Regions from separate parts of the Streptomyces sp. NPDC003943 genome, predicted to be linked through region 2. Evidence: riboswitches for the same ligand, from Rfam matches in the RefSeq annotation. Region 2 holds a riboswitch; each other region holds the start of a gene.
The links. Region 2 has a riboswitch for cobalamin ahead of cobN (cobaltochelatase subunit CobN). Riboswitches for the same ligand answer to the same signal wherever they lie in the genome.
Positions count from the first base shown of each region.

Region 1: it holds a riboswitch for cobalamin, as region 2 does, so the genes downstream of both, ACWEV0_RS28915 (ribonucleoside-diphosphate reductase subunit alpha) here and cobN (cobaltochelatase subunit CobN) in region 2, are expected to answer to the same signal.
Region 3: it holds a riboswitch for cobalamin, as region 2 does, so the genes downstream of both, ACWEV0_RS15040 (cobalamin biosynthesis protein) here and cobN (cobaltochelatase subunit CobN) in region 2, are expected to answer to the same signal.

Region 1 is NZ_JBSGIW010000088.1:9,572-16,577, forward strand. It holds gene ACWEV0_RS28895 (LuxR C-terminal-related transcriptional regulator) at 1-476, shown strand, start outside; gene ACWEV0_RS28900 (DUF3311 domain-containing protein) at 573-827, shown strand; gene mctP (monocarboxylate uptake permease MctP) at 824-2,446, shown strand; gene ACWEV0_RS28910 (GNAT family N-acetyltransferase) at 2,523-3,032, shown strand; cobalamin riboswitch at 3,080-3,202, shown strand; gene ACWEV0_RS28915 (ribonucleoside-diphosphate reductase subunit alpha) at 3,330-5,693, shown strand; gene ACWEV0_RS28920 (ribonucleotide-diphosphate reductase subunit beta) at 5,684-6,709, shown strand; gene ACWEV0_RS28925 (ribosomal maturation YjgA family protein) at 6,743-7,006, shown strand, end outside.
Region 2 is NZ_JBSGIW010000107.1:2,706-9,711, forward strand. It holds gene ACWEV0_RS31310 (hypothetical protein) at 1-601, opposite strand, end outside; gene ACWEV0_RS31315 (hypothetical protein) at 744-1,061, opposite strand; gene cobN (cobaltochelatase subunit CobN) at 1,066-4,698, opposite strand; cobalamin riboswitch at 4,741-4,879, opposite strand; gene ACWEV0_RS31325 (cobalamin biosynthesis protein CobG) at 5,483-6,925, shown strand; gene ACWEV0_RS31330 (precorrin-8X methylmutase) at 6,922-7,006, shown strand, end outside.
Region 3 is NZ_JBSGIW010000029.1:58,915-65,920, forward strand. It holds gene ACWEV0_RS15030 (putative cobaltochelatase) at 1-6, opposite strand, end outside; gene ACWEV0_RS15035 (cobyric acid synthase) at 371-1,879, opposite strand; gene ACWEV0_RS15040 (cobalamin biosynthesis protein) at 1,876-2,859, opposite strand; adenosylcobalamin (AdoCbl) riboswitch at 2,905-2,998, opposite strand; gene ACWEV0_RS15045 (hypothetical protein) at 3,208-3,429, opposite strand; gene ACWEV0_RS15050 (anion permease) at 3,458-4,729, opposite strand; gene ACWEV0_RS15055 (alpha/beta hydrolase) at 5,090-6,217, shown strand; gene ACWEV0_RS15060 (hypothetical protein) at 6,372-7,006, shown strand, end outside.

The DNA.
Region 1 (7,006 bases), on a different contig from region 2:
GGATCCGGTCCATCTACCAGGAGAGCTTCCGCAACGACCCGCCGACCGCCGACTACGTGCGCTGGTACTGCGGCCTCGGCGGCGAGGCCCGTACCGTGCCCGTCGTCCCCATGCTCATGGTGATCGTCGACCGCGAGGCCGCGCTCGTCCCCGTCGACCCGTCGGACGCCCGCGCGGGCGCCCTGGAGGTCCGCAGCCCCGGCCTGGTCCACGCGCTCGTCGTCCTCTTCGACCGCCTCTGGGACGCGGGCACCCCCTTCGGCGAGGCCCCGCGCCGCGACGAGCACGATCTCTCCCCGCAGGAGCGCGAGTTGCTGATGCTCCTCGGCATCGGCTGCACCGACGACATCGCCGCGCGCCGGCTCGGGGTCTCGCTGCGCACCGTGCGGCGGATGAGTTCGGAGCTGATGTCCCGGCTCGGCGCGCGCAGCCGTTTCGAGGCGGGGGTGCGGGCGGTGAAGGAGGGCTGGCTGTGAGTCTCATCCGTTATACGGACAGGGGTTCCGCGAATCGAAGCGTTCCCCTAGATTTCCCGGTCATCACGAGGTGATCAGCGAGGGGACGGAATCGCCATGTCAGAAGCCGCACAAGGGAAACAACCGGTCGTCACACCCCTCAGGGTGGTGATCGCCGTCTGCCTCGTCGCGCCGTTCGTCGCGATGCTCTGGGTGAGCTCCTACGCGAAGGTGGACCCCACCTTCATCGGGATCCCGTTCTTCTACTGGTACCAGATGCTCTGGGTGCTCATCTCCACCGCGCTGACCGTGGTGGCCTACAAGCTGTGGCAGCGTGACCAGCGCGCCCGCAAGGGAGGTGACGCGCGATGAAGGACGGCGTGAACGGCGTCGCGCTCGGCGTCTTCGTCTTCTTCTTCCTGGCCGTCACGGTCATGGGCTTCCTGGCCGCCAAGTGGCGCCGGGCCGAGAACGAGCACAGCCTCGACGAATGGGGCCTGGGCGGGCGCTCGTTCGGCACCTGGATCACCTGGTTCCTGCTGGGCGGCGACCTCTACACCGCGTACACCTTCGTCGCCGTCCCGGCAGCGATCTACGCGGCGGGCGCGGCCGGCTTCTTCGCCGTGCCGTACACGATCCTGGTCTACCCGCTGATCTTCACCTTCCTGCCCCGCCTGTGGTCGGTGTCGCACAAGCACGGGTACGTGACGACCTCGGACTTCGTCCGCGGCCGCTTCGGCTCCAAGGGCCTGTCGCTGGCGGTCGCCGTCACCGGCATCCTCGCCACCATGCCGTACATCGCGCTCCAGCTGGTCGGCATCCAGGCCGTCCTGGACGTGATGGGCGTCGGCGGCGGCGAGAACACCAACTGGTTCGTGAAGGACCTGCCGCTGCTCATCGCCTTCGGCGTGCTCGCCGCGTACACCTACTCGTCCGGCCTGCGCGCGCCCGCGCTCATCGCGTTCGTCAAGGACACGCTGATCTACATCGTCATCGCGGTGGCGATCATCTACATCCCGATCAAGCTGGGCGGCTTCGACGAGATCTTCGGCAAGGCGGCCGAGGCGTACAAGACGATCAACCCGGCCACCCACAAGCCCAAGGGCGCCCTGGTGCCCGGCGAGGCCGGCCAGTGGACGTACGCGACGCTCGCGCTCGGCTCGGCGCTCGCGCTCTTCATGTACCCGCACTCGATCACGGCGACGCTCTCCTCCAAGAGCCGCAACGTGATCCGCCGCAACACCACGATCCTGCCGCTGTACTCGCTGATGCTGGGCCTGCTCGCGCTGCTCGGCTTCATGGCCATCGCCGCCGGGGTGAAGGTGACCAACGGTCAGCTCGCCATCCCGCAGCTCTTCGAGAACATGTTCCCGGACTGGTTCGCCGGCATCGCCTTCGCCGCCATCGGCATCGGCGCGCTCGTGCCGGCCGCGATCATGTCGATCGCCGCGGCCAACCTCTTCACCCGCAACATCTACAAGGACTTCATCAAGCCGGACGCCACCGCCGAGCAGGAGACCAAGGTCTCCAAGCTCGTCTCGCTCCTGGTGAAGGTCGGCGCCCTGGTCTTCGTCCTCACCATGGACAAGACCGTCGCCATCAACTTCCAGCTGCTCGGCGGCATCTGGATCCTGCAGACCTTCCCGTCCCTGGTCGGCGGCCTCTTCACGCGCTGGCCGCACCGCTGGGCACTGCTCGCCGGCTGGGCCGTCGGCATGGTCTACGGCACGGCCGCCGCGTACGGGGTCGCCAGCCCCACCCAGAGCCACTTCGGCGGCTCCGCGGCCGAGATCCCGGGCATCGGCGAGATCGGCTACATCGGCCTCACCGCCTTCGTCCTCAACGTCCTCGTCACCGTCGTCCTCACCCTCGTCCTGCGCTCCGTCGGCACCCCCGACGGCGTCGACGAGACCTCGCCGGAGGACTACACGGCCGACGCGGGCGACGCGGGCGTCGTCACCGAACTGCCGAAGGTCGGCACCGGTCACTGACCGGCCACGACACGGCCGCGCCCGCCCCCGGAATCCGGGAGGCGGGCGCGGCCGTGTCGGGTGCAGACTGCCGGGCATGGACTTCACGATCAGGGCGGTACGGCCCGAGGAGTACGAGGAGCTCGGTGACCTCACCGGCCTGACCTATCTGAACGACGGGCTGCTGCTGCACGGCGAGGACGACTTCTACCTGGCCGTACTCCGCGACACGGCCCGCCGGGCGCGCGAGAGCGAGGTGCTCGTCGCCGTCGACGCCGAAGGGCGGGTCATCGGCGGGGTGACCTTCGCCGCGGGCGGCACCGCCTGGGCGGACATCGCGGTCGAGGGCGAGGCGGAGTTCCGGATGCTCGTCGTCGCGCCGGACGCGCGTGGCCGGGGCGTCGGCGAGGCCCTCGTGCGGGCGTGCGTCGACCGGGCGCGGGCCCTGCCCGGCTGCGCGCGGCTCGTGCTCTCCACGGCCGACGTGATGGTCTCCGCGCACCGGATATACGAGCGGCTCGGCTTCGTCCGCACCCCCGAGCGGGACTGGGAGCCGATCCCCGACCACCTCCTGCGCACCTACGCACTGGAGTTGACGGAGCACTGACGACACACAACATGTGGGGGGTGCTCCGAGGGGCGCCCCCCACATGTATGCTCGTCCTCGCTGTCGCCGCAGGGGAATCCGGTGAAAATCCGGAACTGTCCCGCAACGGTGTACTAAGTGCGTTTCCGTACGACGTGAGTCCGAGGACCTGCCGACAGCGCGCCCGGTCCGTCCGTTCCGGGTGTCACTGACGTCCGGGCCTCGCGGAGTGGGCCGGTGGACGCGGCGCCGCCGTGCGTACGGCGCCCGTTGCCGCCTCCCGCCATGGCCCCGTGCCGAGCGAGGGAGAGCCCCCACGTGACCATCGCGCCCGCCGATCCGGCTTCGGCCGAGGCTTCCGCGGTCGAGACCGACGGCCCCGGGACCGCGCTGCTGCGGACCCTGACCGATCTCACCGCCGACCTCCCGGACACCGACCCCGGCCGGGTCGCCGCCGCCGCGCTGCGCGGCCGGCACCCCGGCTCGGACGAGGCGGAGCTGCGCGAGCTGGCCACGGAGGCCGCCGCCGGCCTGATCGCCGAGGACCCGGCGTACTCCCGGCTCGCCGCCCGGCTCCTGACGATCACGATCGCCCAGGAGGCGGCCGGCCAGGGCGCGGTGTCCTTCGCCGCCTCCGTCGCCGTCGGCCACCGCGAGGGCCTGATCGCCGACCGCACGGCCGACTTCGTGGCTCTGCACGCCGAGCGGCTCGACGCGACGATCGACGCCGCCGCCGACGACCGCTTCGGCTACTTCGGCCTGCGCACGCTCTACTCGCGCTACCTCCTGCGCCACCCGATCACCCGCAAGGTCATCGAGACCCCGCAGCACTTCATGCTGCGCGTGGCCGCCGGCCTCGCCGAGGACGACTCGGTCCGCGCGCTCGACGAGGTGACGGCGCTCTACGGCCTGATGAGCCGCCTGGACTACCTGCCGTCCTCCCCCACGCTCTTCAACTCCGGCACCCGCCACCCGCAGATGTCGTCCTGCTACCTGCTCGACTCGCCGCAGGACGAGCTGGACTCCATCTACGACCGCTACCACCAGGTCGCGCGGCTGTCGAAGCACGCGGGCGGCATCGGCCTGTCGTACTCCCGCATCCGCGCCCGCGGTTCGCTCATCCGCGGCACCAACGGGCACTCCAACGGCATCGTGCCGTTCCTGAAGACGCTGGACGCCTCCGTCGCCGCCGTGAACCAGGGCGGCCGCCGCAAGGGCGCCGCCGCCGTCTACCTGGAGACCTGGCACGCGGACATCGAGGAGTTCCTGGAGCTCCGCGACAACACCGGCGAGGACGCCCGCCGTACGCACAACCTCAACCTGGCCCACTGGATCCCGGACGAGTTCATGCGCCGGGTCAACGCGGACGCCGAGTGGTCGCTGTTCTCGCCGGCCGACGTGCCCGAGCTGGTCGACCTGTACGGCGAGGAGTTCGACGCCGCCTACCGCAAGGCCGAGGCGGCGGGCCTGGCCCGCAAGACCATGCCGGCCCGCGACCTGTACGGCCGCATGATGCGCACCCTGGCGCAGACCGGCAACGGCTGGATGACCTTCAAGGACGCCGCCAACCGGACCGCGAACCAGACCGCCGAGCCCGGCACGGTCGTCCACTCCTCCAACCTCTGCACCGAGATCATCGAGGTCACCAACGACGGCGAGACCGCCGTCTGCAACCTCGGCTCGGTCAACCTGGGCTCGTTCGTGTCCGGTTCGGACCTGGACTGGGAGCGGCTCGACGAGACCGTCCGCACCGCCGTCACGTTCCTCGACCGGGTCGTCGACATCAACTTCTACCCGACCGAGCAGGCCGGCCGCTCCAACGCCAAGTGGCGTCCGGTGGGCCTGGGCGCGATGGGCCTCCAGGACGTCTTCTTCAAGCTGCGGCTGCCCTTCGACTCGGCCGAGGCGCGCGCCCTGTCCACCCGGATCGCCGAGCGGATCATGCTCGCCGCGTACGAGGCGTCCGCCGACCTCGCCGAGCGCAACGGCCCGCTGCCGGCCTGGGACAAGACCCGTACGGCCCGCGGTGTGCTGCACCCCGACCACTACGACGTCGAGCTGAACTGGCCGGAGCGCTGGGCCGCGCTGCGCGAGCGGATCGCCGCCGTCGGCATGCGCAACAGCCTGCTGCTCGCCATCGCCCCGACCGCGACGATCGCCTCGATCGCGGGCGTCTACGAGTGCATCGAGCCGCAGGTCTCCAACCTGTTCAAGCGCGAGACGCTGTCCGGCGAGTTCCTCCAGGTCAACTCGTACCTGGTGGCGGAGCTCAAGGAGCTCGGCGTGTGGGACGCGCAGACCCGTGAGGCGCTGCGCGACTCCAACGGCTCGGTCGCCGGCTTCGGCTGGGTGCCGGCCGAGGTCCGCGAGCTGTACCGCACGGCCTGGGAGATCCCGCAGCGCGGCCTGATCGACATGGCCGCCGCCCGCACCCCGTTCCTGGACCAGGCGCAGTCCCTGAACCTGTTCATGGAGACGCCGACCATCGGCAAGCTGTCGTCGATGTACGCGTACGCCTGGAAGCAGGGCCTGAAGACCACGTACTACCTGCGCTCGCGTCCGGCGACCCGGATCGCCCGCGCCGCCCAGGCCACCACGATCCCCGTCCAGCAGGCCACGCCCGACGCGGACGCCGTCGCCTGCTCCCTGGAGAACCCCGAGTCCTGCGAGGCATGCCAGTAATGAGCACCACCCGTTCTCACAACCTGCTCGACCCGGGCTTCGAACTGACCCTGCGTCCGATGCGCTACCCGGACTTCTACGAGCGCTACCGGGACGCCATCAAGAACACCTGGACCGTGGAGGAGGTCGACCTCCACTCGGACGTCGCCGACCTCGCCAAGCTGTCCCCGGGCGAGCAGCACATGATCGGCCGCCTCGTCGCGTTCTTCGCGACCGGCGACTCGATCGTGGCCAACAACCTGGTGCTGACGCTCTACAAGCACATCAACTCCCCGGAGGCGCGCCTCTACCTGAGCCGCCAGCTCTTCGAGGAGGCCGTGCACGTCCAGTTCTACCTGACGCTGCTCGACACCTACCTGCCCGACCCGGACGACCGCGCGGCGGCCTTCGCGGCCGTCGAGAACATCCCCTCCATCCGCGAGAAGGCGCAGTTCTGCTTCAAGTGGATGGACTCGGTCGAGAAGATCGAGAGGCTGGAGACGGCCGCCGACCGGCGCCGCTTCCTGCTCAACCTGATCTGCTTCGCCGCCTGCATCGAGGGCCTGTTCTTCTACGGCGCCTTCGCCTACGTGTACTGGTTCCGCAGCCGCGGTCTGCTGCACGGCCTGGCCACCGGCACCAACTGGGTGTTCCGGGACGAGACGATGCACATGAACTTCGCCTTCGAGGTCGTGGACACCGTCCGCAAGGAGGAGCCGGAGCTCTTCGACGACGAGCTGCAGCAGCAGGTCACCGACATGCTGAAGGAGGCCGTCGAGGCGGAGCTCCAGTTCGGCCAGGACCTGTGCGGTGACGGCCTGCCGGGCATGAACACGGAGTCGATGCGCGAGTACCTCCAGTGCGTCGCCGACCAGCGCCTGACCCGCCTGGGCTTCGCCCCGGTGTTCGGCTCGGAGAACCCGTTCGCGTTCATGGAGCTCCAGGGCGTCCAGGAGCTGACGAACTTCTTCGAGCGCCGGCCGTCCGCCTACCAGGTGGCGGTCGAGGGCTCGGTCGACCTGGACGAGGACTTCTGATCGCCTCGGTTCCGGACGCGTAGGGTGCCCGGCATGGGGATCTTCTTACGCGCGCGGCTCGGCACGCGCCTCCTGGCGTGCTCCGCCGCTCTGCTCACCGTCGCCGCGGGCCTGGGAATCAGGTCCGCGGCGTCGGGCGTCGTCGCGAAGTACGCGGGCGACGCGCTCTACACGCTGCTCGTCCTGGCCCTGGTGGTGCTGGTGGTGCCGCGGGTCCGGCCGGCCGTGGCGGCCTGGGCCGCCCTCGGGTTCAGCTGGGCCGTGGAGCTGTTCCAGCTGACCGGCGTACCGGCGGAG
Region 2 (7,006 bases):
TGAGGAGGTACGGCCAGGGGCCGAGGACCGGCGCCAGGGCGAGACCCGCGGCGCCCGCGAGGAGGAAGCCGACGGACAGCGCGGTCAGCGGGCGGGAGCCGGTGGCGCGGGACCAGCCGGCGATCTCGCCGGCGGCGAGCTCGATCCGGGGTGCGCCGGCGGCCGGGGCGGCGGGCGGTACGGGCTCGGGCGGTACGAGACGGGCGAGGCCGAGTCCGGCGAGCGCGGCGAGTCCGGCGCCCCCGGCGGCGAGAGTGAGGAGGGCGAGCGGGAACCGGGCTTCCGCGGCCTGCGCCGCGTCAAGGTTGCTCCTCAGCGCCAGGACCATGATCCCGCCGGTGAACCCGGCCGTGGCCCATGCGCCCCACAGCACCCGGCGCCGCGCGAACAGGGTCCAGCCGGCGCCGAGCGCCAGGATCAGCCCCGTGCTGACCGCGAGGTAGACACCACGGCTGGTGAAGCCGTCGGGGCGGCCGTCGGCGCCGGAGAAGTGAGTGGCGAGCGGATCCGGCAGGCCGTCGTGCCAGAGGGCGGACAGCAGCAGCTGGGCGGCGAGTGCGAGGACGAACGGCGCGGCGGTGAGCGCGCGGAGACGGTTCACGAGACCCCCTCGGTTCTAGTTGTTCGCACTCTACTAGAACAAATATGAGGTTGTGCAGGGCCGCGCGTCGCCGGCGAGCAGACGAATTCCCACCCCGTCAGCCACGACCGCCGGCCGCGGCTGTCAGCCGCGGCCGGCGAGGTCAGGGGGTGGGCGGCGTGAACGGCGGGAAGGTCTTCACCTTCCAGCCGCCGCGACTCGGACTGATCCGGACCCGGGACGGCGTCGGGGACGCCGGCTCCCGGGTCGCGGAGGGCGTCGCGGAAGGCGTCACGGACGGGGTCGCGGACGCCGTGTCGGAGGGCGCGGCCGTCGGCGTGGCCGGGGCCGTCGTGGCGCCCGGCTCCGGGGCCGTACCGCCACCGCCGTCCGTACCGCCCGAGCAGGCCCCCAGGGCCAGGCCGAGGCCGAGCACCACGGCCGCCGTCGCCGCTCTCCGTACCGCCGTCACTGCCGTCATGTGGTCAGTCCTCCCCGCCCGCGGAATCCGCCGCGCCCTCGATGTCTCCCTCGGTCTCCAGGAAGACCTGGCGCAGCGCCGCGAGGGTGTCCGCGTCCGGCTTCTCCCACATGCCGCGGGACTCGGCCTCCAGGAGCCGCTCGGCGATGCCGTGCAGGGCCCAGGGGTTGGCCTCCTTGAGGAAGGCCTGGTTCTCCGGGTCGAGGACGTACTCCTGCGTCAGCTTGTCGTACATCCAGTCGGCGACCACGCCGGTCGTGGCGTCGTAGCCGAAGAGGTAGTCGACGGTCGCGGCCAGCTCGAACGCGCCCTTGTAGCCGTGGCGGCGCATCGCCTCGATCCAGCGCGGGTTGACCACGCGGGCGCGGAAGACGCGGGAGGTCTCCTCGACGAGGGTGCGGGTGCGGACGGTCTCGGGGCGGGTGGAGTCGCCGATGTACGCCTCGGGGGCCGTGCCGCGCAGGGCACGCACGGTGGCGACCATGCCGCCGTGGTACTGGAAGTAGTCGTCGGAGTCTGCGATGTCGTGCTCGCGCGTGTCCGTGTTCTTCGCGGCGACGGCGATCCGCTTGTACGCGGTCTCCATCTCGGCGCGCGCCGGGCGCCCTTCGAGCCCGCGGCCGTACGCGTAACCGCCCCACACCGTGTAGACCTCGGCCAGGTCGGCGTCCGTGCGCCAGTCGCGCGAGTCGATCAGCTGGAGCAGACCGGCGCCGTAGGTGCCGGGCCGGGAGCCGAAGATACGGGTGGTGGCGCGGCGTTCGTCGCCGTGCTCGGCGAGGTCGGCCTGGGCGTGGGCGCGGACGAAGTTGTCCTCGGCCGACTCGTCCGCCAGGCCCGCGACCAGCCGCACGGCATCGTCGAGGAGCCCGATGACGTGCGGGAAGGCATCGCGGAAGAAGCCGGAGATGCGCAGCGTGACGTCGATGCGCGGGCGGCCCAGCTCGGCGAGCGGGATGGCCTCCAGGCCCTTCACACGGCGCGAGGCGTCGTCCCACACCGGGCGGACGCCGAGCAGCGCGAGGGCCTCGGCGACGTCGTCGCCGGCGGTGCGCATCGCGCTCGTACCCCACAGGGACAGGCCCACGGAGGTCGGCCACTCGCCGTTGTCGGTGCGGTAGCGCTCCAGGAGGGAGTCGGCGAGCGCCTGGCCGGTCTCCCAGGCGAGCCGCGAGGGCACGGCCTTGGGGTCGACGGAGTAGAAGTTGCGGCCGGTCGGCAGCACGTTGACCAGGCCGCGCAGCGGCGAGCCGGACGGGCCGGCCGGCACGAAGCCGCCGTTCAGGGCGTGGACGGCGTGGGCGAGTTCGTCGGTGGTGGCGGCGAGGCGCGGCACGACCTGCTCGCAGGCGAAGCGCAGCACGGCCTCGACGTCCGGCCCGTGGCCCGTGGGGACGGCGGCCACGTCCCAGTCCGCCGCCTCCATCGCCTCGACCAGCTCGCGGGCCTTCGCCTCGGCCTCGTCGGCCGTGGTCCGGGTGGCGGCCGACTCGTCCAGGCCGAGGGCCTCGCGCAGACCGGGCAGCGCCTGCGTGCCGCCCCAGATCTGGCGCGCGCGGAGGATCGACAGGACCAGGTTGACCCGGGCCTCGCCGGTCGGCGCGCCACCGAGGACGTGCAGACCGTCGCGGATCTGGGCGTCCTTGACCTCGCACAGCCAGCCGTCGACGTGCAGCAGGAAGTCGTCGAAGCCGTCGTCGTCCGGCCGGTCGGCCATGCCGAGGTCGTGGTCGAGCTTGGCGGCCTGGATCAGCGTCCAGATCTGCGCCCGGATGGCCGGCAGCTTCGCCGGGTCCATGCTGCTGATCTGCGCGTACTCGTCGAGCAGCTGCTCCAGGCGCGCGATGTCGCCGTACGAGTCGGCGCGCGCCATCGGCGGCACGAGGTGGTCGACGAGCGTGGCGTGCACCCGGCGCTTGGCCTGGGTGCCCTCGCCCGGGTCGTTGACCAGGAACGGGTAGACGAGCGGCAGGTCGCCGAGGGCCGCGTCCGGGCCGCAGGCGGCGGACAGGCCGGCGTTCTTGCCGGGCAGCCACTCCAGGTTGCCGTGCTTGCCCAGGTGCACCATCGCGTCGGCGCCGAAACCGCCGTCCTCGGCGCGGGCCGCGATCCAGCGGTAGGCCGCCAGGTAGTGGTGCGACGGCGGCAGGTCCGGGTCGTGGTAGATCGCGATCGGGTTCTCGCCGAAGCCGCGCGGCGGCTGGATGAGGACGAGCAGGTTCCCGCGGCGCAGGGCGGCGAGCACGATGTCGCCCTCCGGGTTCCGCGAGCGGTCCAGGAACATCTCGCCGGGCGCCGGGCCCCAGTGCTCCTCGACCTGCTCGCGCAGCTCGGCCGGCAGCTGGGCGTACCAGCGCTTGTAGTCGGCGGCCGGGATGCGGACCGGGTTGCGGGCCAGCTGCTCCTCCGTCAGCCAGTCCTGGTCGTGGCCGCCGGCCTCGATGAGGGCGTAGATCAGCTCGTCGCCGTCGCCGGAGACCAGGCCCGGGATGTCCTCGACCGGCCCGAAGTCGTAGCCCTCGGCGAGGAGCCGCCTGAGAAGGGACACGGCGGAGGCGGGGGTGTCCAGGCCGACCGCGTTGCCGATCCGGGAGTGCTTCGTCGGGTACGCGGAGAGCACGAGCGCCAGCTTCTTCTCGGCGTTCGGGATGTGCCGAAGCCGGGCGTGCCGGACGGCGATGCCGGCGACCCGCGCGGCGCGCTCGGCGTCCGCCACGTACGCCGGCAGGCCGTCCTCGTCGATCTCCTTGAAGGAGAACGGGACGGTGATCAGCCGGCCGTCGAACTCCGGCACGGCGACCTGGCTGGCCGCGTCCAGCGGCGACAGGCCCTCGTCGTTCTCCTCCCAGGCGGCCCGCGAGCCGGTCAGGCACAGCGCCTGCAGGATCGGCACGTCGAGCGCGGCCAGCGCACCCGCGTCCCACGCCTCCTCGTCGCCGCCCGCCTGCGCCTCGGCCGGCTTGGTGCCACCGGCGGCGAGGACGGTGGTGACGATCGCGTCGGCGGTCCGGAGCGTGTCGAGCAGCTCAGCCTCGGGGGCGCGCAGGGACGCCACGTACAGCGGGAGGGCCTTGGCACCGGCGTCCTCGATGGCGTCGCAGAGGGCGCCCACGAAGGCGGTGTTGCCGCTCATGTGGTGGGCGCGGTAGTAGAGCACGGCGACCGTCGGACCACTGCCGTCCTTCGCCGGGCGGTCGAGCGGGCCCCAGGTGGGGGCGGCGGCCGGCGGCTCGAAGCCGTGGCCGGTGAGCAGGACCGTGTCGGAGAGGAAGCGGGCGAGCTGGCCGAGGTTCGCCGGGCCGCCGTGCGCGAGGTAGGCGTGCGCCTCGGTGGCCACGCCGACCGGCACCGTGGACGAGCTCATGAGCTGCGCGTCCGGCGCCTGTTCGCCGCTCAGCACGACCACCGGCTTCCCGGCGGCGAGCACCGCGTCCAGGCCCTCCTGCCAGGACCGCAGCCCGCCGAGCAGGCGTACGACGACGAGCTCGGCGCCGTCGAGCAGCGCCGCGAGATCGTCGAGGGGGAGGCGGGCGGGGTTGGCGTAACGCCACTCCACGCCTTCGTCGCCGGTCGCGGTGGTGTTCGCCGCGCGGGCGCTGAGCAGGTCGGTGTCGGAGTGCGACAGCAGCAGGAGCATGGGGAGGCTCAGGCCCTTCCTCGGGGTTGTCCGCGCCCCGGGTGGTCGTGTGGACGGCAGGAGTTCCTGACTCACCGGCCACCGGATTGCCCGGGACCGGCTCACAGTGGCGGGACCGCGCCGGATTCTCACCGGGCTTCCTCCCCGGGGCCCTGGGACCCCATGCCGATCTGCATCCTAGATCGTGCGACCCACGGCCCGGAGGGCACGGCGGGGTCGGCCGGATCACATCGGGGGGCGGTGGGCTGGATCGCGCCGGGGAATCGGCCGGATCGCGACGGGGTCGGCGACCGCGACGGGGCCGGCCGGGCTGCGAGGGAAGGCGCCGCATCGCGGGGGAGGTCGGCCGGATCGCGGGGGACGTCGGTGGGACCGCGGGGGACGTCGGCCGGATCTCGACGGGGTCGGCCGGGCTGCGAGGAAAGGCGACCGCATCGCGGGGGAGGTCGGCCGGGCTGCGGGGAAGGCGCCGCATCGCGACGGGGTTCGGCGGGATCGCGACGGGGGCCGGCCGGGCTGCGAGGGAAGGCGCCGCATCGCGGGGGAAGGCGACCGCATCGCGACGGGGTCGACTGGACCGCGACGGGGGTCGGGCGCCCCGCGACGGGCGTTCGGCCGGATCGCGACCGGAGGCCGCCGGATCACGCCCGAAGGGCGGGCGGTTCGCGCCGCGGCCGCGCCCGAATCGGACCGCGCCCCGGCCGGATCCCCCGCGGCCGTCGGCCGCATCGCGCTCCGGGAGTCGACCGGATCACACTCGGTGGCCGGGCGGTTCCCCGTGGGTATGCTCGCCGCCATGCCGCCCACCCCACCCCCGGCGCCCGAACGGGGCGAACCCGTCATACGGGACCGTGGCGACGCGTGCCCGGGCGCGCTCCGCCTGCATGCCGCCGCCGACGGCTTCCTGGCCCGACTCCGGCTGCCCGCCGGGCGGTTGACGCAGGATCAGGTCGAGGTCCTGGCCGACGCCGCCGAGACCCTGGGGGACGGCAGCGTCACCATCACCTCACGCGGCAACCTCGAACTGCGCGGCCTCCCGGACGGCTGCGGCGCCGACCTCGCCGACCTCCTCGACCGGGCCGGCCTCCTCCCCTCCCCCACCCACGAACGCGTCCGCAACATCCTCGCCTCCCCTGCCGCCGGCCTCGACGGACTCGGCCACGCCGACGTCCAGTTGTGGGCGCGCGAGCTGGACGCGCTGCTCTGCGCGGCACCGCGGGCGGCGTCCCTTTCGGGACGGTTTCTGTTCGTCCTGGACGACGGGCGGGGCGACGTGGCCGGGCTCGGCGGCGATGTGACCTTGATCGCAGGGGCGGGCGGGGACGTGCTGCTGCGGCTGGGGTCGCGGGTGTTCCGCGTGACGGAGGCGGACCCCGCGCCGGCCGACGCCGCTCCCGGCGTCACCGCCACGACGGCCGCCCGCGCCGCCCTGGCCGCCGCCCTCGTCTTCCTCGACGCCGCCGAAGCGGCCGGGAACGGCGCCTGGCGACTGCGCGAGCTGCCCGACGGCCACGCCCCGGACTGGACGGCCGCCCTGGCCGGTGCCGGGATCGCGGCGGAGCCCGTACCCGTACCGCCGGTGCCGCACGGGCGGCCACCCGCGCCCGGCCCGCTCGGGGAGCGTGCGGCGCATGTGCTGGCTCCGCTGGGCCGGCTGACCGCCGCTCAGCTGCGGGCGCTGCTGCCCGCGGCCGAGGTGCGGCTGACGCCGTGGCGCGGGGCGGTCGTGGTGCCGGCACCAGACCTGCCGGAAGCGAGCCCCGCCGGCCCCGCGGACTCCGCCGCCCCCGCAGCCCCCGGCGGCCCCGCAGCCCCCGGCGGCCCCGCGGCCGCCGCTCAGGCACCTGGCCTCCGCCCCGCGCACGCTCCGACCCCCGCCCGCACCTCCGCGTCGTCCCGGCTCGCTGCCCTCGCGGCCGCCGGCCTCCTCACCACCGCCGACGACCCCGGCGCCGGGGTCACCGCCTGCACCGGGCGGCCCGGTTGCGCCAAGTCCCTCGCGGACGTGCGGGCCGACGCCGGGCGGGCGCCCGCGGGGGCGCTGCCCGTGCACTTCGCCGGGTGCGAGCGGCGCTGCGGGCACCCGCACGGCGCGTGGATCGACGTCGTCGCCACCGGGGACGACGCGTACCTGGTCGACGGCGTGCCCACTCCCCGTACGTCCCTGTCCGAAGCGGTCGCATCGGCCCGCACGATCACGACGCCCACGACGACCACCACGAGATGAGCGAGAGCAAGAGGATGTTCGAGTACGAGAAGGACGGCGCGGAGATCTACCGCCGCTCCTTTGCCACGATCCGCGCCGAGG
Region 3 (7,006 bases), on a different contig from region 2:
GCTCATCCCTGGGTCGCTCCTTCGGTTCGCGATGATGCGTCGTCAACATGCCGTCCGGGCACACTTCCTGCCCGGTGGTCGCGGAGATGCCCCCTGACGGTGGCCCGCTGGGCGCCGGCATCGCCCACGCGCACGGGTGCGCCGGCCGTAGCGCCGGCCCGCCTCCGGCGGTCAGCCGCGGTCGGCGTCCGCTCGCCCGTGGCGAAGTCAGCGCCCGCAGCCGCCGACGGCGGGCAACCGCCCACCAGGGCCACCCGCACCCACCCGCACGGGTGGTGCGGGTGGGAACACCGGCCCGGTTGAGGGCCGGGCGCAGCCCCCGCTCGGCTGCGCCGCGCAGCCCGCACGGCCCGCCCGCGGCTCGCGGCGCTCACGGCGCCCCCGGCGGCACGAACGGCAGCCCCTCCGGCGCGCCCTTCTCGATCAGGCGGAGCAGCGCGTCCGTGTCGGCGTGCTCCTCGATCAGGTCGCCGAGGCGGTCCAGCTGCTCCTCGCGCAGGGCGCCGAACGACGTGTCGGGCGCGGGCACGAAGCGCCGCCCGGCCGCCGCCGCGACCTCGCGCAGGAAGGCGCGGCGGAAGCCGTCGCTCTCCAGCGAGCCGTGCCAGTGGGTGCCCCAGACCGCGCCGACGCGGCAGCCGTCCAGGAACGCCTCCCCGCCCCGTACGTCCGCGACGCCGTGGTGGATCTCGTAACCCTCGACGTGCTCGCCGAGGGCCTCGCCGACCGGGCGGGCCAGCGTCTTCTCGGGTGCGAAACGGACCCGTACGGGCAGGAGGCCGAGCCCCTCGACGGAGCCGGCCTTCGACTCGACCTCGTCGTCGATGTGCTCGCCGAGGACCTGGAAGCCGCCGCAGATGCCGAGGACCGGCCGGCCCTCGGCGGCGCGCCGGGCGAGCGCGTCGGCCAGGCCGCGTTCGCGCAGCCACGCCAGCGCCTTGACCGTGCCGCGGGTGCCCGGCACCACCACCAGGTCCGCGTCGGCCAGCTCCTCCGGGCGGTCGACGAAGCGCACGACCACGCCCGGCTCGGCGGCCAGCGCGTCGACGTCGGTGAAGTTGGACATGAGGGGTACGGCGCAGACGGCGACCCGCAGCACGTCCTCGCCGACCGGCGGCGCCACGACGGACTCGCGGACCGTGCCGCGCAGCGAGACGCGCAGGCCGTCCTCCTCGTCGATGCCGAGGCCGTGGGCGTACGGCAGGACGCCGAAGGTACGGCGCCCGGTGAGGCCGTGCAGCATGTCGAGGCCCGGTTCGAGCAGTGTGACGTCGCCGCGGAACTTGTTCACCAGGTAGCCGGCGACCAGCCGCTGGTCCTCGGGCGCGAGGAGCGCGGTCGTGCCGAAGAACTGCGCGAAGACGCCGCCGCGGTCGATGTCGCCGACCACGACGACGGGGAGCCGCGCCGCCCGCGCGATGCCCATGTTGACGATGTCGGTGCGCCGCAGGTTGATCTCGGCCGGGCTGCCGGCGCCCTCGCAGATCACCGCGTCGTGCGTGGCGCGCAGCTCCTCCAGGCAGCCGAGGACCGGCTCGAAGAGCTGCTGCTGGCGGCCGCCGTGGTAGCCGCGGGCGCTCAGCTCGCCGACCGGCTTGCCCATGAGGATCACCTGGCTGGAGCGGTCGCTGCCGGGCTTGAGCAGCACCGGGTTCATCTGCGCCGTCGGCTCGACGCGCGCGGCCTGCGCCTGCATGGCCTGGGCGCGGCCGATCTCGGCGCCCTCCCGGGTCACGAACGAGTTCAGGGACATGTTCTGGCCCTTGAACGGCGCGACCTTCAGGCCCTGCCGGACCAGCCACCGGCAGATGCCGGCCGTGACGACGCTCTTGCCCGCGTCGGACGTGGTCCCGGCGACGAGCAGCCCCCCGCCCTTCATGCGCCCCTCCGCTTCCTGCCGCGTACGGCACTGATGATGGTCCGGCCGCCGACACAGGCGGCCAGGGTCAGCCAGGTCACCCGGCGGGACAGCGTGACGGCCCGCTCGATGTCCGCCACCTCGACGGGCCGCCCGGCCGCGTTGAGGACCGGCCGGTGTTCGACCCGGCCGCCGTACGAAAGGGTGCCGCCGAGCCGTACGCCGAGCGCCCCGGCGAACGCGGCCTCCACCGGGCCGGCGTTGGGGCTCGGGTGGCTGCCCGCGTCCGTCCGCCAGGCCCGTACGGCGCCGCGCGGGTCGCCGCCCGCCACGGCGGCGAGCGCGGCGGTGAGCCGGGCGCCGGGCCAGCCGGCGAGGTCGTCGAGCCGGGCCGAGGCCCAGCCGAAGCGCCGGTAGCGCGGCGACTTGTGGCCGACCATCGCGTCCAGGGTGTTGACCGCCCGGAAGCCGAGCAGGCCCGGCACGCCCGCGACCGCGCCCCAGAACAGGGCGCCCACGACGGCGTCGGAGGTGTTCTCGGCGACCGACTCGACGACCGCGCGGGCCATCGCGGGCCCGTCGAGCGCCTGCGGGTCGCGGCCGACCAGGTGCGGCATGCGTTCCCGGGCGACCTCCAGGTCGCCGGCGGCGAGCGCGCCGCCGATCGCGCGGGCCTCGCGGCCCAGGGTCGTACCGCCGACCACGGCCCACACGGAGGCGGCGGTCAGGGCGACGGAGGCGGTCCGGCTGCCCCGTACCGTACGGGCGGCGAGGGCGCCGAGCGCGACGGTGCCGCCGGCGCAGACGGCGGTGTGCAGGGCGCCCCGGGCGCGGTGGTCGCGGTGCAGGCGCTGCTCGACGGCGGCGGCGGCGCGGCCGAAGGCGGCGACGGGATGGCCGCGCCGGGGGTCGCCGACGAGCAGGTCGACGGCGAGGCCGGCGGCCGCTCCGTACGCGAAGACGGCTGTGCTGCGGGACGGGCTCGGGCCGCGGCCGGGCATGGCGCTGTGTCCTCACTCAGGGTCCGCGCCCTGGATCGACGTGACCGGCGGCGAGAGTTCCTGACTTCCGGCCCGTGGGGGCCGGTCACAGTGGCGGGACCGCGCCGGAATCGCACCGGACTTCCTCTACTTGCCGCCGTAATGGCTTCGGCAGTCCACCACGCCCCGCGAACACCCGTCAACTCACCCTTGACCTGCGTCGGGTCACTGTGCGAAGCACCACAAACACGGCACCCGAACACGGCACCACGAACACGGCACCAGGAGCATGGCGGCACACACAAAGCGGCCGGGCGGTCCGCAGGTGTGCTGCGGGCCGCCCGGCCGGTGGGTCCGGGATCGTGCGCGTCAGGCGACGATCAGGTAGATGCCGTACGCCACGGCCGCCGCGCAGAGCGCGAAGCAGGCGTAGGCGCCGGTGCGGGCCAGCGGGGCCGAGCCGCCGTTGGCCGTGGCCTCCTCCTGCTTGGAGAGGCCGGCGACGCCGAGGGTGAAGAAGCCCACGAGGGCGACGGTCACCACGAGGCTGACTCCGAAGACGGAGCCGAGAGCTGCCCAGTCGATCTTCATGTCCGTGCTTCCAGTTCCGTGAGATCCGTCAGACCGCGGCGGCGGGGGCGGCCGGAGCGGCCGGGTCCGCGGGGTTCGGGGCGGGGATGGTGGCCTTCAGGTCCTCGTCCGCGACGGCGGCGACGGAGCCGGCCGGCGGCGGGGTGACGGCCGCGATGGCGGTGGTCACGACGCCCGCGCTCTCGGCCTCGGCCGCGGTCTCGACGTCGTTGACGTTGGTGTGGTCGACGACCTGGCGGCGGGAGACGAGCCAGATGCCGACGCAGGAGGCGACCAGGAAGGCCGCGACGACGTAGACGCCCCACTGGCCCTGCCGGGCGACGAACTCGGCACCCGCGCCGACCAGGCCGGCGGCCGGCAGGGTCAGGCCCCAGGCGACGAACATGCGGGTGGCGGTCGACCAGCGGACGACGCCGCCCTTGCGGCCCAGGCCCGCGCCCATGACGGAGCCGGAGACGGCGTGCGTGGTGGAGAGGGAGAAGCCCAGGTGGGAGGAGGCCAGGATGACCGTCGCGGCGCTGGTCTGGGCGGCGAAGCCCTGCTGCGGCTGGAGGTCGGTGAGGCCCTTGCCCATGGTGCGGATGATGCGCCAGCCGCCGAGGAAGGTGCCGAGCGCGATGGCCGTACCGGCGGAGACGATGACCCAGGCCGGCGGGTTGGAGCCGGGGGCCAGGACGCCGCCGGCGACCAGGGCGAGGGTGATGATGCCCATGGTCTTCTGGGCGTCGTTGGTGCCGTGGGCGAGGGAGACGAGACCGGCGGAGGCGATCTGGCCGGCCCGGTAGCCCTTCTCCTGGGCCTTGCCGTTCTTGCCCTTGCCGATGACGTACGTCAGGCGGGTGCCGAGCGTCGCGGCGATGCCGGCGACGATCGGGGCGGCGACCGCCGGGATGAGGACCTTGGTGACGACGCTCTCGCCGTTGACGCCGCCGAAGCCGATCGAGGCGACGGTCGCGCCGATGAGGCCGCCCATCAGGGCGTGCGAGGAGCTGGACGGCAGTCCGACCAGCCAGGTCACCAGGTTCCAGAGGATCGCGCCGACGAGCGCGGCGAGGATGACTTCGGGCTGGATGCCCGTCTCGTTGACGAGCCCCTTGGAGATCGTCTTGGCGACCTCCACCGAGAGGAACGCGCCGACCAGGTTCAGCACGGCGGACATGGCCACCGCCGTCTTGGGCTTGAGTGCACCGGTCGAGATGGTCGTGGCCATCGCGTTGGCGGTGTCGTGGAAACCGTTCGTGAAATCGAACACTAGAGCTGTCACGACCACAATGGCGAGCAGCAGCGTGATGTGTTCCATTTACCCAGGCAATCGTTCGACGTCAGTGGCTCGTCGAACGTAAGCAACCTGGGTGAACGGAAGATGAACTGGGTCGGGCGCAGTGGTGTCCCGTTCCGGGGTCAGGGGATTCCGCTTACGGGTCCGGCGGGCGCGCTGTCCACGATGCGGTCACCGTGCAACCCCGGGTAAACCGTGCCGTTCCGGGCCTGACGCAACGCGCGTAGCTTCCGTCACCCCCGCGTCGTATCGCCCCGTGGGACCGCTGTGGCAACCGTCAGCCGCACGGAGGACCCGGCGGACGAGACCCATGTCACTCGAAGGAGCCCGGCGAGCCCCCGCCGGGTGGCAGGGCGCGGGCGGGCTGCCGACACTGGGACCGTGCGCCCCGTTACCGCGACGGCAGCGGCCGTCACCACCCTGCTCGGGCTCGGCGCGGCCGCCGTCGTGGCCGGCCGCTACGCCAGCGACGCCGCCCTCGGCGTGCCGTCCGGTCGCCCCTTCCCGGGCGAGCCCAGACTCACCGTGCACGGCACCGGCCCGGAGCGGATCAGCCTCACCCGCAGCCTCGCCGCGCTGCGCCCCGGCACGTACGGGATCGAGGCCGACGGGCTGCACGCCGTCGTCGGCCCCGTGCTCGACCGGGTCCCGCACACCGCCGACACCGTGGTGCGCCGGCTCGAACGGGTCGAGCTCGGCACGCTCGCCCCCGGCGTCCGGGTCCGGCTCACCCCGCAGCTGCACTGCGGCACCCCCGGGACCGCCCTCGGCCTGCCCTACGAGGACGTCGAGATCCCCGGCGAGCTCGGCAGCCTGCCCGCCTGGCTCGTGCCCGGGCCGCGCACCACCTGGGTGATCGCCCTGCACGGCCTCGGCACCACCCGCGAGCACGCGCTCAACCTGGTCCCCTTCCTGCACCGCCGGCGCGTCCCGGTCCTCGTCCCCGCCTACCGCGGCGACGCCGGCGCGCCCGAGGCCGCCGACGGGCTCGGGCACCTCGGCGACGCCGAGTGGCGTGACCTCGACGCCGCCATCCGCTACGCCGTACGGCGCGGCGCCACCGGCGTCGTCCTGCTCGGCTGGGGCACGGGCGCCGCCATGGCCCTGCACGCCGCCGAGAGCTCCGGCGTGCGCGACCGGATCCGCGGCCTCGTCCTCGACTCCCCGGTCCTCGACTGGGAGGCCACCCTGCGCAACCTGGCCGCCGCCCACCGCGTCCCCGCCCCGCTGATCCCGCTCGCCGTGCGCGCCGCCCAGGGCCGTACCGGGCACCACGGCGACCGCCTCCAGGAGGCCGCCGACCCGCACGGGCTGCGCGTGCCGACGCTGCTCTTCCACGGCCCGGACGACACCCTCGCCCCCTGGGACCGCTCGCGCCGGCTCGCCGAGCTCCGCCCCGAGCTCGTCACCCTCAGCACGGTCCGCGACGCCCCGCACGCCGCCATGTGGAACGCGGACCCGGTCCGCTACGAGGAGGCCCTGCGCCGCTTCCTGACCCCGCTGGTCTAGGGCCTGTCCCGACAAGCCGAGACCCGCTGGTCCACCGCGCCGCCGGGACCTCCGTACGCCCTCCGGCCCGGAATCCCGGGCCCGGGGACGGTCCTAACGGCGGCGTTGCGCATTCCGATTGGGCTTTCGGGCCGTCAACGGGAAGACTGCCCCCGTGACGTCTCGAAAGCCCGATGAACCATTGGCGCGCAACTCCAGACTCCGACTCGTCCGTCCGCGGCCGCTCGCCACCGCGCGCAAGGCCGTGACGACCCGGCGCACCCGCCCGGCGCCCCGGCCGCCCGAGGGGACCCCGCCCCGCGCGGAACTGGCCCTGCAGGCGCGGACGGTGCTCGCCGACGCGGTGCGGATCGCCCGCTGGGCCGCGGCCGGGCGGGCCGAGACGGCACTCCCCGCACTCCCCGACGCCGAACGGGCCGCCGCCGCACTGGACCTGACCCCCGGACAGGTCCAGGCCGGCTGGGACCGTGCCCGGCTCGCCGGGCTCGTCGAGCTGCACGGCGGCACCGCCCGACCCGGCTGGCGGCTGACGGCGTGGGACCGCGACGACTCCGCCGTGCTGCGCGGCTGGGTCGCCCTCTTCGACGCCTGGTCGCTCGCGCACCCGGAGCCCGGGGGCGTGGCGCCCGGCGCCGTCGCCGAGGTCGTCGAGGCCGTCCCCCAGGTGCTCTCACTGCTCCAGCTGTCCGCCGGGCCCGTCCCCGTGACCGGCCTGCTCGACCTGCTGCGCCAGCGCGTCGCCGAACTCCGCGAGGAGCGCTGCGAGGTGCCCGCCGCCGGCGCCGTGCC